DNA from 2 places in the Klebsiella quasivariicola genome. Region 1 is predicted to be linked to the other one. Evidence: riboswitches for the same ligand, from Rfam matches in the RefSeq annotation. Region 1 holds a riboswitch; the other holds the start of a gene.
The links. A riboswitch is a leader RNA that binds a small molecule or an ion and turns the genes downstream of it on or off. The one in region 1 is predicted to bind cobalamin.
Positions count from the first base shown of each region.

Region 2: it holds a riboswitch for cobalamin, as region 1 does, so the genes downstream of both, B8P98_RS05055 (cobyrinate a,c-diamide synthase) here and btuB (TonB-dependent vitamin B12 receptor BtuB) in region 1, are expected to answer to the same signal.

Region 1 is NZ_CP022823.1:5,381,718-5,388,343, reverse strand. It holds gene sthA (Si-specific NAD(P)(+) transhydrogenase) at 1-97, opposite strand, end outside; gene fabR (HTH-type transcriptional repressor FabR) at 294-929, shown strand; gene B8P98_RS27075 (YijD family membrane protein) at 945-1,304, shown strand; gene trmA (tRNA (uridine(54)-C5)-methyltransferase TrmA) at 1,355-2,455, opposite strand; cobalamin riboswitch at 2,570-2,756, shown strand; gene btuB (TonB-dependent vitamin B12 receptor BtuB) at 2,822-4,660, shown strand; gene murI (glutamate racemase) at 4,605-5,456, shown strand; rRNA gene B8P98_RS27055 (16S ribosomal RNA) at 5,852-6,626, shown strand, end outside.
Region 2 is NZ_CP022823.1:993,749-1,000,374, reverse strand. It holds gene B8P98_RS05065 (cobalt-precorrin-8 methylmutase) at 1-566, opposite strand, end outside; gene cbiB (adenosylcobinamide-phosphate synthase CbiB) at 577-1,536, opposite strand; gene B8P98_RS05055 (cobyrinate a,c-diamide synthase) at 1,533-2,909, opposite strand; cobalamin riboswitch at 3,003-3,180, opposite strand; gene pocR (transcriptional regulator PocR) at 3,461-4,372, opposite strand; gene pduF (propanediol diffusion facilitator PduF) at 4,576-5,385, opposite strand; gene pduA (propanediol utilization microcompartment protein PduA) at 5,910-6,194, shown strand; gene pduB (propanediol utilization microcompartment protein PduB) at 6,191-6,626, shown strand, end outside.

The DNA of each region.
Region 1 (6,626 bases):
CAACGCGTGCTCCCTGTTTCACCAGTCCCATAGCGGCGCCTTCCCCGCCAGGACCGGAACCAATCACTATTGCATCATAATCCCAAGAGTGTGACATGGCATTACTCACCTGTTTTATACATAAAATAAACACGATGATAACATTCGCTGCGCTTTAACCCAATTATCGTTGTGCTTTTTTGCAGCATAAAAGCAGAAACGGCTCGTAAACAATCATTCACAATCCAGTGCAAACCGATTAGTTTTAATCTCTGGTATAGTGCCAGCAGGGCTATTGGAAGGATTCATACATCGTGATGGGCGTAAGAGCACAACAAAAAGAAAAAACCCGCCGTTCGCTGGTGGAAGCGGCATTCAGCCAACTTAGCGCTGAGCGGAGTTTCGCCAGCCTGAGCTTGCGTGAAGTGGCCCGGGAAGCAGGGATCGCGCCGACGTCCTTTTATCGTCATTTTCGCGACGTCGATGAGCTGGGCCTGACGATGGTCGATGAGAGCGGACTGATGCTGCGCCAGCTGATGCGCCAGGCGCGCCAGCGGATTGCTAAAGGCGGCAGCGTGATCCGCACCTCGGTCTCCACCTTTATGGAATTTATCGGTAACAACCCGAACGCCTTCCGCCTGCTGCTGCGAGAACGTTCGGGAACTTCTGCGGCGTTTCGCGCCGCCGTCGCACGCGAGATCCAGCACTTTATTGCGGAACTTGCCGACTATTTAGAACTCGAAAACCATATGCCGCGCGCCTTTACCGAAGCGCAGGCTGAAGCTATGGTCACCATCGTTTTTAGCGCTGGCGCGGAAGCGCTGGATGTCGGCCCTGAACAGCGCCGACAGCTGGAAGAACGGTTGGTACTGCAGCTCAGAATGATCTCGAAAGGCGCGTATTACTGGTATCGCCGTGAACAAGAAAAAATGTCACATCATTCCGAATAACGTGAAGGACGAGCAATGAAACACTCAGTTCAAGATAAAGGTACGCTGCTGCTGGCGCTGATTGCCGGCTTATCCATCAATGGCGCCTTTGCGGCGCTATTCAGTTCGATAGTTCCGTTTTCCGTCTTCCCTATTTTGTCACTGCTGCTGACGGTCTACTGTTTGCATCAGCGCTATCAGAATCGCAGTATGCCCGTTGGGCTACCAGGTCTGGCTGCCGCCTTTTTTATTCTCGGGGTGCTGCTGTACAGCACCGTTGTGCGTGCGGAGTATCCTGATATCGGCTCCAACTTCTTCCCGGCCGTCCTGTCCGTTGCGATGGTCTTCTGGATCGGCTACAAAATGCGTAACCGCAAACATACAGCAGCTGAGTAAGCTGCCAACCATAAAAAAACCGGCAACAGAGCATTGCCGGTTTTTTTGGCCTATTTCCGGGTCAGCAGGACGCCGCACTCCATGTGATGGGTGTAGGGGAACTGATCGAACAGCGCCAGCCGGGTAACGTTGTGCGTCTGGCTTAGCGTCTCCAGATTGCGGCACAGTGTTTCCGGGTTGCATGAAATGTACAGAATGCGTGGATAGGCCTGCACCATTTTTTCCGTTTCGCTGTCCAGTCCGCTACGCGGCGGATCGACGAAAATGGTCTCGCACTGATAGCTTTGCAGATCGATCCCCTGCAGCCGGTTGAACTCACGTACGCCGTTCATCGCCTGAGTAAACTCTTCCGCCGCCATGCGGATAATCTGTACGTTGTCGATATGGTTAGCGGCGATGTTGTACTGCGCTGCAGCCACCGACGGTTTGGCGATTTCGGTAGCCAGCACGCGATCGAAATTACGCGCCAGCGCCAGCGAGAAGTTGCCGTTGCCGCAGTATAATTCCAGCAGGTCGCCGGTCGCCCCTTTGGTGACATCCAGTGCCCACTCCAGCATCTGAATATTCATGGCCGCGTTCGGCTGGGTAAAGCTGTTTTCCACCTGACGGTAGATCATCTCCCGCCCGCCAACCGGCAGGCGCTCATCTATATAGTCCTGATCAAGCTCGATTTTGGTCTTGGTCGCGCGTCCAATCAGATGCACATTGAGCCCCTGGGCGCGCAGGGCGTCACGCAGCGCCTCCGCTTGCTCACGCCAGGCATCGTCCAGCTTTTTATGGTACAGCAGCGAAACGACCGCCTGGTTGCTGAGGGTGGTCAGATAATCAATCTGGAACAGCTTATGGCGCAGCACGGGATTGTTGCGCACGCCCTCCAGCATGGCGGTCATCAGCTGATTGATGAGCGCGCTGGCGGCCGGAAAACTGTCCACGCGAATCCGCGACCGGGTCTGCTGATCGAAAATAATATGGTACAGATCGTCGCCATCATGCCACAGACGGAACTCGGCGCGCATGCGGTAGTGGCTGACCGGCGAACGAAACACTTCCGGAACCGGCGCGGCAAAAGGCGCCATCATGGTTTGCAAACGGACGACTTTTTCTGCCAGCTGCGCTTCGTATTGTTCGGTAGGAAGGTGTTCGGGGGTCATGATGCATCCTGAATAAAATAAGTACGCGGGGATTGTAGGGAAAGCGCCGGGGATGTCCAGCCTCGAATGTGGCGGGAAATATAATTAGCAGTCTGGACATCTATATGAGTCTAATTGTAGCATTCGCCTACCGGTCCTGTGAGTTAAAAGGGAACCCAGTGGAAATCTGGGGCTGACGCGCAGCGGTAAGGAAGGTGAGAAATGAGCGCACTCGGTGCAGACACTGCGGCTAGCCGTGGGAAGTCATTATTTCTTGAAACAGCCTCCAAGCCCGAAGACCTGCCGGAATACGTCGCACTGGGTTTTATCGTCGCGAGCAAATGATAAAACCTGCGGCATCCTTTTTCTGTTTCGGATGCTTTTACAATGATTAAAAAAGCTTCGCTGATGACGGCCTTATCCGTCACGGCATTTTCCGGCTGGGCGCAGGATAGCAATTCAGATACGTTAGTGGTGACAGCAAACCGTTTTCAACAACCGGTAAATACCGTGCTGGCGCCGACCGACATTGTGACGCGCGATGATATCGACCGCTGGCAGTCCAAAGATTTAAACGATGTGATGCGTCGTCTTCCCGGGGTTGATATTTCCCGCAACGGCGGCATGGGGCAGAGTGCTTCGCTGTATGTCCGGGGGACGGAGGCTCGCCACGTGCTGGTGCTGATCGACGGTGTGCCGATGGCGCGTCCGGGTATCTCCAACGGCGTAGATATTAGTCAGATCCCTATCTCACTGGTCCAGCGGGTGGAATATATCCGTGGCCCGCGCTCCGCGGTTTACGGCTCCGGAGCGATCGGCGGGGTGGTGAACATTATCACCATGACCGACGCTGAACGTTCGCAAATCAACGCCGGCGCGGGCACGAACGGCTATCAGTCCTATGACGGCGCTTTTAACAAGCGGTTTGGCAACACGCTGGTTACCGCTGCTGGCGCCTATCAGACCACCAAAGGGTTTAACGTCCAGCCGAATTCCTCTTATAGCGGCGACAGCGATCGCGACGGCTACCGCAATAAAATGCTGTGGGGCGGGGTACAGCATCAGTTCGATGACAACTTCTCGGGGTTCTTCCGCGGATACGGCTATTCCGCCAACGCTGACTATGACCAGGGTAACTGGGGCTACGCAGGCGGAAACGATGAAGACCAGTCCTACACCCAGTCCTGGGATACCGGTTTGCACTATCACTCCGGAATTTACTCCTCCCAGCTGATTGCGAACTATCAGCGTATTAAGGATTACAACTACAGCAGCGACGCTGGCCGCTATGCCGCGGGCACCACCCTGGATGATATGGAACAGCGCTATATCCAGTGGGGAAATAATGTTGTGGTGGGGCATGGCGCGGTGAGCGGCGGCGTAGACTGGAAACAAGAGAAGCTGAAATCCAGCGGAACGACCAGTACCGACGTGTATAAGCGTGACACCACCGGTCTTTATCTGACGGGCCAGCAGCAGATCGATAGCGTGACGCTGGAAGCTTCCGGCCGTGAGGATCATGACGAGCAGTTTGGCTGGCACGGTACGTGGCAGACGGCGGCAGGCTGGGAATTTATCGACGGTTATCGGACAACGCTCTCGTACGGTACAGGATTCCTCGCACCGTCCCTCGGGCAGCAGTACGGCGCAGAACGCTATGGCATTGCCTCCAACCCGAACCTGAAACCCGAGGAGTCGAAGCAGTGGGAAGCCGGGCTGGAAGGGTTAACGGGGCCACTCGACTGGCGTCTCTCCGCGTATCGCTATGAGATTCAGAACCTCATCGATTACAACAACAACGCCTATTACAACGTCAAGTCGGCGACGATTAAGGGGCTGGAATGGACGGGGAATGTCACCACCGGGCCGGTGGAGCATCATCTGACGCTGCAGTATGTTGACCCTCGCGACGATGAAACCAACAAGATCCTCTATCGCCGGGCGAAGCAGCAGGTGAAATACGAGCTGAACGGTCAGGTCTACGATCTGGGGTGGGATGTGACGTATCACTACATCGGCAAACGCTACGATTATGATTACGACAACTCGCGTACCGTCAATATGGGTGGGTTGAGCCTCTGGGATGTCGGTTTATCGTATCCCGTCACCTCACACCTGACAGTTCGTGGTAAAATAGCCAACCTGTTCGATAAAGATTACGAGACAGTTTATGGCTACCAATCTGCAGGACGGGAATACACCTTGTCTGGCAGCTACACCTTCTGATCCACGTCCCACCGTGCTGGTGTTTGATTCCGGCGTCGGTGGGTTGTCGGTTTATAATGAGATTCGGCAGCTGCTGCCGAATCTGCATTACATCTATGCTTTCGATAACGTTGCTTTCCCGTACGGTGAGAAGAGCGAAGAGTTTATCGTTGAGCGCGTGCTGGAAATTGTCACTGCCGTTCAGCAGCGCTACCCTCTGGCGCTGGCCGTGATCGCCTGTAATACCGCCAGTACCGTCTCCCTGCCTGCCCTGCGTGAAAAGTTTGCCTTTCCCGTCGTTGGCGTGGTGCCAGCGATTAAACCCGCCGCCCGCCTGACGGCGAACGGGATTGTCGGCCTGCTGGCGACCCGCGGTACCGTTAAGCGTCCTTATACCCGTGAGCTGATTGACCGCTTTGCCAATGAATGCCGGATTGAAATGCTGGGGTCAGCGGAGCTGGTGGAGCTGGCGGAAGCGAAACTGCACGGCGAGCCTGTGCCGTTAGAAGAACTGCGCCGCATCCTGCGCCCGTGGCTGCGGATGCAGGAGCCGCCGGATACGGTGGTGCTGGGCTGCACCCACTTTCCTCTTCTACAGGAGGAGCTGCAGCGCGTTCTGCCGGAGGGCACGCGGCTGATCGATTCTGGCGCGGCAATTGCCCGTCGCACCGCCTGGCTGTTAGAGCATGAAGCGCCGGACGCGAAGTCCAGTGACGAGAATAAAGCATTCTGCATGGCGCTGACGGCAGAAACAGAACAACTTTTACCCGTTTTGCATCGCTATGGCTTCTCAACGCTGGAAAAATTACCGCTTTAAAGGTGTTTTGCACAAAAAAGAGACGGTTGAATAATTTTTTGAAAACAGGGCTTGTCAACGTCTCAGAACTCCCTATAATGCGCCTCCACTGACACGGAACAACGGCAAGCAAGCCGCCGGGTCAGCGGGGTTTCAGCGGTGAAGTTCAACGCTGAAAACCAACAGAGAAAAGCAAAATAAGGGCTTGACTCTGAATGAGGAAAACGTATTATACGGGACCTCGCAACGGTGAGCTTAACGCCGCGTTGCACCGCTCTTTAACAATTTATCAGACAATCTGTGTGGGCACTCAAAGTGACATGGATTCTTAACGTCCTCGGACGAAAAATGAATACCAAGTCTCTGAGTGAACATACGTAATTCATTACGAAGTTTAATTCACGAGCATCAAACTTAAATTGAAGAGTTTGATCATGGCTCAGATTGAACGCTGGCGGCAGGCCTAACACATGCAAGTCGAGCGGTAGCACAGAGAGCTTGCTCTCGGGTGACGAGCGGCGGACGGGTGAGTAATGTCTGGGAAACTGCCTGATGGAGGGGGATAACTACTGGAAACGGTAGCTAATACCGCATAACGTCGCAAGACCAAAGTGGGGGACCTTCGGGCCTCATGCCATCAGATGTGCCCAGATGGGATTAGCTAGTAGGTGGGGTAACGGCTCACCTAGGCGACGATCCCTAGCTGGTCTGAGAGGATGACCAGCCACACTGGAACTGAGACACGGTCCAGACTCCTACGGGAGGCAGCAGTGGGGAATATTGCACAATGGGCGCAAGCCTGATGCAGCCATGCCGCGTGTGTGAAGAAGGCCTTCGGGTTGTAAAGCACTTTCAGCGGGGAGGAAGGCGGTGAGGTTAATAACCTTACCGATTGACGTTACCCGCAGAAGAAGCACCGGCTAACTCCGTGCCAGCAGCCGCGGTAATACGGAGGGTGCAAGCGTTAATCGGAATTACTGGGCGTAAAGCGCACGCAGGCGGTCTGTCAAGTCGGATGTGAAATCCCCGGGCTCAACCTGGGAACTGCATTCGAAACTGGCAGGCTAGAGTCTTGTAGAGGGGGGTAGAATTCCAGGTGTAGCGGTGAAATGCGTAGAGATCTGGAGGAATACCGGTGGCGAAGGCGGCCCCCTGGACAAAGACTGACGCTCAGGTGCGAAAGCGTGGGGA
Region 2 (6,626 bases), 1.2 Mb from region 1:
CGGCCGAGCGCGGCGATGGCCGGCAGGCCGCTCTCGCTGAGCGCCGCTTTCGACTCCGCCGCGCCGACGAACCCGACCGGCACCCCCACCACGCCGCCGATGGCCGTCTCGCGATGTTCCAGCAGGCGAAACAGCGCGGTTGGCGCATTGCCGAAGACGAACACTTTCTCCCCGGGCTCCTGCACCGCAATATCCACCGCCGCCATCGAGCGGGTCATCCCCCGGCTCTGTGCCTCGCGCACCACCCGCGGGTCGCTGATATAACAGCGGCATTCGCCGCCAAAGCGGGCCAGCAGGGTTTTGTTGATCCCGGACAGCGCCATGGTGGTATCGGTATACAGCGTGCAGGGCCGGCTCAACGCCTCGCTCAGCGCGATCAGGGCATCCGGAGAAAACCACAGAATATCCAGCCAGTCGAAGTCAGCGGTGGTGTGGATCACCCGCTTGATAATCGCCTCGTGCAGTGGGCTGGCAAAATGGTAGTCCGGCCGCGTTTCGGCGATGATCTCGCTGATGATGTCGAAGCTTTTTGCCTCGATCGCCTGCGGTTGTTGTATGTACTGCATCAGGTTCTCCTCAGGCTGCGCCGACCAGCCAGTAGCGCACGCCGATAAACAGCGCCAGCGCCAGGGTTGACGCCACCCACATCAATCGAATGGTTCGGGAAATATCGCCCACCGCGATGTCGCGGACGGCGTCGCCTATCCAGGGCTTTTCAACGCGCTGGCCGAAGTAATCGTTCGGGCCGCCAAGGCGGATCCCCAGCGCGCCGGCGACGGTCGCTTCTGGCCAGGCACAGTTAGGACTGCTGTGCTGATAGCGATCGCGCCAGCCCGTGCGCAGCGCCCGGGCGCCATCTTCCCGACATAGCACCGCGGCAAGGCTGAACAGCAGCCAGCTCAGCCGGGCGGGAAGGAAGTTGGCCACATCATCAAGACGGGCGCTGACCATGCCGATCGCCCGGTATTTTTCGTGTTTGTAGCCGACCATGGAATCGAGGGTGTTGACCGCTTTATAGGCCATGGCCAGCGGCGCACCGCCAAGGAGCAGAAAAAAGAACGGCGCGATAATGCCATCCACCGTGTTTTCCGCCACGGTCTCCACCACCGCACGGTTGATCTGCGCAGGCTGGAGCTGAGAGGTGTCGCGCCCGACAATCCAGGAGAGCTTATGCCGGCTTTCGGCGAGATCCCCGGCCTGCAGCGGCCGGGCCACCGCCATCGCCGACTGCGCCAGGCAGCGCCCCGCCAGCGCAGTGAAGATCATCCACACCTCCACCAGCCATCCGAGCCAGGGATGGATCCCCCGCGCCAGCGCCAGTGCGCCCCAGGCCACACCCCATGTCAGCCCGGTCACCACCAGCCACATCACCCCGCCGCCGATACGCAGCGCCCGATCGCTATGGCAGACACGCCGCACCACGCGCTGGCTGACGGTAATCAGGCGGCCTATCCAGCGCACCGGGTGCGGCCAGTGCGGCGGATCGCCAATGACGACATCAAGTATCCAGGCCACACACCAGGCGAGAAGGGTCATTGCGCCCTCCTTGCTGCCCGCAGCCAGTGGTTGAGCATGGTGGGACGCTGGGCAAAGTGGACATGGAGATAGCTGGCAAAGGCGCTGCCGGACTGCCATCCTCCCTGCCACTGCTGGAGCGTCTTACCATCACGCTGTTTACGGCAGGCCAGTACGGCAGCGGTGGCGGGAGAAAAATCGGAGTAATGAAATTCATGGCCACGCAGCCACTCGCCGGGCGCGGCCAGCAGCGTCTGCTGCTGTGCCTGCGCTTCGCAGTAGCCGAACCGGGTCAGACGCGTCCCCATTCGGCTGTGTCCGGGAATAATATCCGCCATCGCGTAGCGCTCGCCACCGGTGACCTCCAGGGTCGTGCCCAGATACATCAGGCCGCCGCACTCGGCGTAGATTGCCACTCCGCGCCGGTGCGCCGCGCGAAGCTGCGCCAGCATCTCGTGGTTGGCAGACAGCCCGGCCGCGTGCAGCTCCGGGTAGCCGCCGCCGAGCCAGATCATCTGGCAGGCCGGAAGCTGGCGATCGCGCAGTGGGCTAAAGCGCACAATCTTCACGCCGCAGCGCGCCAGCAGCGCCAGGTTATCAGGGTAATAAAAATTGAAGGCCTCATCGTCGGCGAGGGCCAGCGTCAGTCCTTCGCCGGCATCGGCGGCAAGCGTCTCCCCCCACTCGCCCACCGGCAAGGTCGCTAGTTCGCTGATGGCCAGCAGCCGGTCTATGTCGAGGGTGCGCCCCAGCTGGCTGGCAAAATCCCGCCATGCCTGCTGATTGACCACCGACTCGCGGGCGGTGACCAGCCCCAGATGCCGCTCGGGCAGCGCTACGCCTTCCACGCGCGGCACATAGCCGAGCACTGGCACCTGACAGTAGCGCTCAATGGCGCTTTTCAATAGCTGGAAGTGCGCGTCGCTGTTAACGCGATTGACGATAACGCCGGCAATGTTGAGGGCAGGATCAAAGTGCTGAAAGCCCATCACCGTGGCGGCGATGGAGGTCGACACCGCTTTGCCATCGACCAGCAAAATCACCGGGCAGCCAAGCTGCTTAGCCATCGCCGCGCTGCTGCAATAGTTGGGGTCGGTGCCGTAGCCGTCATACAGGCCCATCACCCCCTCGATAACCGCGATGTCGGCCTGCTGCAACTGTTCGGTAAACAGCGCGTTGAGTATCGGGGTGGGAAGCATAAAGCTGTCGAGATTGCGGGAGGCGACGCCGCTGATGGCGGTGTGCCAGGCGGTGTCCAGGTAATCAGGCCCTACTTTACAGGGTTGCACCCGCATACCGCGCTGTTGGAGCAAGCTGAGCAGGCCGAGCGTAACGGTGGTTTTGCCACAACCGCTGCCGGTACCCGCAAGAATGAACGCACGCCTGGTTACCATACCCTGTCCTGTCCAGGTGGTCAGGGTATAGCTGCACGCATGCCTGGTCCTGCGACCACGCACCGCTAAGCCACCCACTTCCCACCGAAGTTGTTGGTCAGTTACCGGCAGGCAGGTCTTCTGGCTTAGCCTCGTTCTCGCCCGCCCTTCCCAATCTTTCGATCAGTGGTTTTTGCGGGGTCGTCAGCATCACAGCAGCGGGGGCTGCGGGGGATTTACACCCCCTTCCCTGACACCTGGTTGGTGTCGAACCTGTCGGTTTTTTTCGCCGATGCGCCCTGCATCGACGGCTAATGCTTTATGTTTTGTTTTACCGTTTCATCACTCGTCACAATGACGTCAGTGAGGGAAACCGGTTTGTAATAATCAGTAGTCTCGTATTAACGGACACTCTATCCCATCACAAAAATAAAAACTGGTGTAGTTTATCCCTCGAATATCACTATTTTGTTGCGCTATGACAATTTATTGCTCTACTGTCGTTTTTTTCATTTTATAATGATGAAGATACTCCGGGATATCAAAAATCGGCAATAGCAAAATATTGTCATTTAAAAAGACTCAGTTTGTGATCCGGCATTAATTTGCTGACGAAATGCCTGCGGCGTGACCTGATAGGTCTGGCGAAACACTTTGCAAAAATAGCTGGTTTGCGAAAAACCTAAATTCCGCGCGATGCTGGCAATGCTCCAGTCGCTGTGGCATAGCAGCTCTTTTGCGCTCGCCATTCGCTGCTGATTGATCCAGGCGTTAAAGCCGATCCCCTGATATTTTTTAAACAATTTACTGAAATAGTATGGGCTAAGATAGACGTGCGCCGCCACATCCTCCAGACGCAGTTCATCGGAGAGATGCGCGTCGATATAGCGCAGCGCCTTCTTCATTTTGCCGTCGTGCGGCGAGGGCGCCCGGTTGCTTTGCGCCGGGTCGTTCTGTGACGGATTATCTTTGATGACCACGAAATTAAGCTGTTTTTTCAGACAATTTTCCACAATCAACTTTAGCAAATCCGCCGAGGCGATAACCCGGGAATAGTCCATCTCAGGCACATTGCGGAACGCCTGAACCAGCGCCGGATCGTTCTGCCAGCGGTCATCAACGTTCAGGATATCAACCAGTTCAACATCATTGCTCAGACGAACCTGACCACAGAGCACGAAGCCGACCAGGTGGCCGGCGATCACCAGCGGTATGGAAAAATCGGTTAAGCCCGCGTGGCAGCGGTAGATGCACAGTTGGTCATTTTTCGAGGCTTCCAGTCCGCCGCAGCGGTCGCTCATGCGACAGCGTCCGCTGTGCTCCGGGTGCTGACGCATCAGCTGGCAAAACGGCGTGAAATTAAACAGTTCAGAAATCTCATCACCGTGAATATTGACGACCACAACCGCCAGACTGGTGGCTTGCGCAAAATCCTGTGCGATTTTATTGATGAGTTCTGAGTTCAGGGTACTCGCAGAAATCATGATAAAACCCCTCAGTTAATTTTTTGTTATAAATAAAACATATTTTTCATATTTACCTTTTTTAGCATCAGATCCCGTCGACGATAAAAAAGTGCATTGACAATAACAAAAGTCTCCCAACCCGGGGAGACTTTTTGAGCGGTTCGTGATATCGGTTCATGAAAATAGCCTGGCTATTTCACTGATACATTCCTTCTATGACGTTAACGCGTATTTTCTTCCTCCACACAGGTATGACAGGGCAGATTATTGGCAATGAGAAAACGATAAATTGCAGCGCCGAGGCAGGCCCCCAACAACGGCGCGATGACAGGCACGATAAAATAGGGAATATCTCTTCCCCCGGTCATGGCGATATTGCCCCACCCGGCAAGCCAGGTGAACAATTTCGGACCAAAATCGCGCGCTGGATTCATCGCGAAGCCGGTAAGTGGCCCGGTCGAGGCACCGATCACCGCCACCAGTATACCAATCAACAGCGGCGCCAGTGGCCCCTTGGGTACGCCGTTACCATCATCGGTGAGCGCCATGATCATTCCCATCAGCATCGAGGTGATTACCACCTCCACCAGCGCCGCATGCCAGACGCTCAGCTCAGGCGCTGGATAAGTACTGAAAATGCTGGCCAGCTGCAGGCTTTCCAGGCTGCCGCGCACCATATGATGCACCGTTTCAAAGTGCGTAAACAGGGTGCTGTAAAGTATCCAGGCCAGTACAGCGCCGCCAAACGCGCCGGCGACCTGAGCCACGATATAAGGCACCACTTTTCTGCCCGGGAAGCAGGCAAACAGCCACAGCGCCACGGTGACCGCGGGGTTAAGGTGCCCCCCCGAAATGCCGGCGGTCAGATATACCGCCAGAGAAATACCCAGTCCCCAGATAATACAGATCTCCCACAGCCCCAGGCTGGCGCCGGTCAGTTTCAGGGCGCTCAGGCAGCAGATACCAAAAAACAGAAACAGCCCGGTGCCTAAAAACTCGGCAATGCATTGCGCGCGTAAAGAACCATTCATTGTGACACCTCGTGACGAAGTTCGTGTCCAGGCCAGCCAACCATCCGCTGGCTCGTTGGGTACGGCGAGGCCCACTATAGAAACCGGCGGCGGCAAAGTGTTGGCATCCTGCTAAAAACAGGCGGCGTAAAGTCGCCGAAGAAGAATAATTTATTGCTCTTAACTGATCTTTCTTTTCAGCATTGACAAGCCATGAAGGGATATTTCAATGCCCTTTTCAATAATAAAAAATTGCGAAATCAACATGTTTATTTTCCAACAAATATCACATCACGCCTAAACTCGCATAACAAAAAAAATTAAAAAAAGCATTCATAAAAATGTAAATACGGAGTAAGCAGTGCAAAATAATCATATTAATAATGAAGTTAAAATCATTTAAAAACAAATACATAAAATAAATAACTTTAATTTTATACTATCAGAAAACCACTATTTTTTTACTCTTCACCATCAACTCAGCCATTCTTTTTCGCCGCCGCGCCATATAGTTTCCCCACTGGAACATACCCTGCGAGGTCTTTATGCAACAAGAAGCATTAGGAATGGTAGAAACCAAAGGCTTAACCGCAGCCATAGAGGCCGCTGACGCAATGGTTAAGTCGGCTAACGTCTTATTAGTTGGCTATGAAAGGATCGGTTCAGGCCTGGTGACCGTCATCGTTCGTGGCGACGTGGGGGCCGTAAAAGCCGCCACCGACGCCGGTGCCGCCACAGCCCGCCATGTGGGCGAGGTGAAAGCCGTACACGTTATTCCCCGCCCCCATACCGATGTTGAAAAAATCTTACCGAAGGGGAATAGCCAATGAGCAGCAATGAGCTGGTTGAACAGATCATGGCGCAAGTAATAGCCCGTGTGGCAACGCCAGAGCAGCAGGCGCTTCCCGATACCCCCCATCCCACAGGAGAGACGGCTATGGCAGAGAAAAGCTGCAGCTTAACGGAATTTGTCGGGACCGCCATTGGCGACACCCTCGGACTGGTCATCGCCAACGTGGATGCCGCGTTGCTGGAAGCGATGAAGCTTGAAAAACGCTATCGCTCTATCGGCATCCTCGGCGCCCGCACCGGCGCCGGCCCGCACATTATGGCCGCTGATGAAGCGGTAAAAGCTACCAATACCGAAGTGGTCAGCATTGAGCTTCCTCGCGACACCAAAGGCGGCGCCGGCCATGGCTCGCTGATTGTGTTGGGCGGGAACGATGTTTCCGACGTCAAACGCGGTATTGAGGTCGCACTGA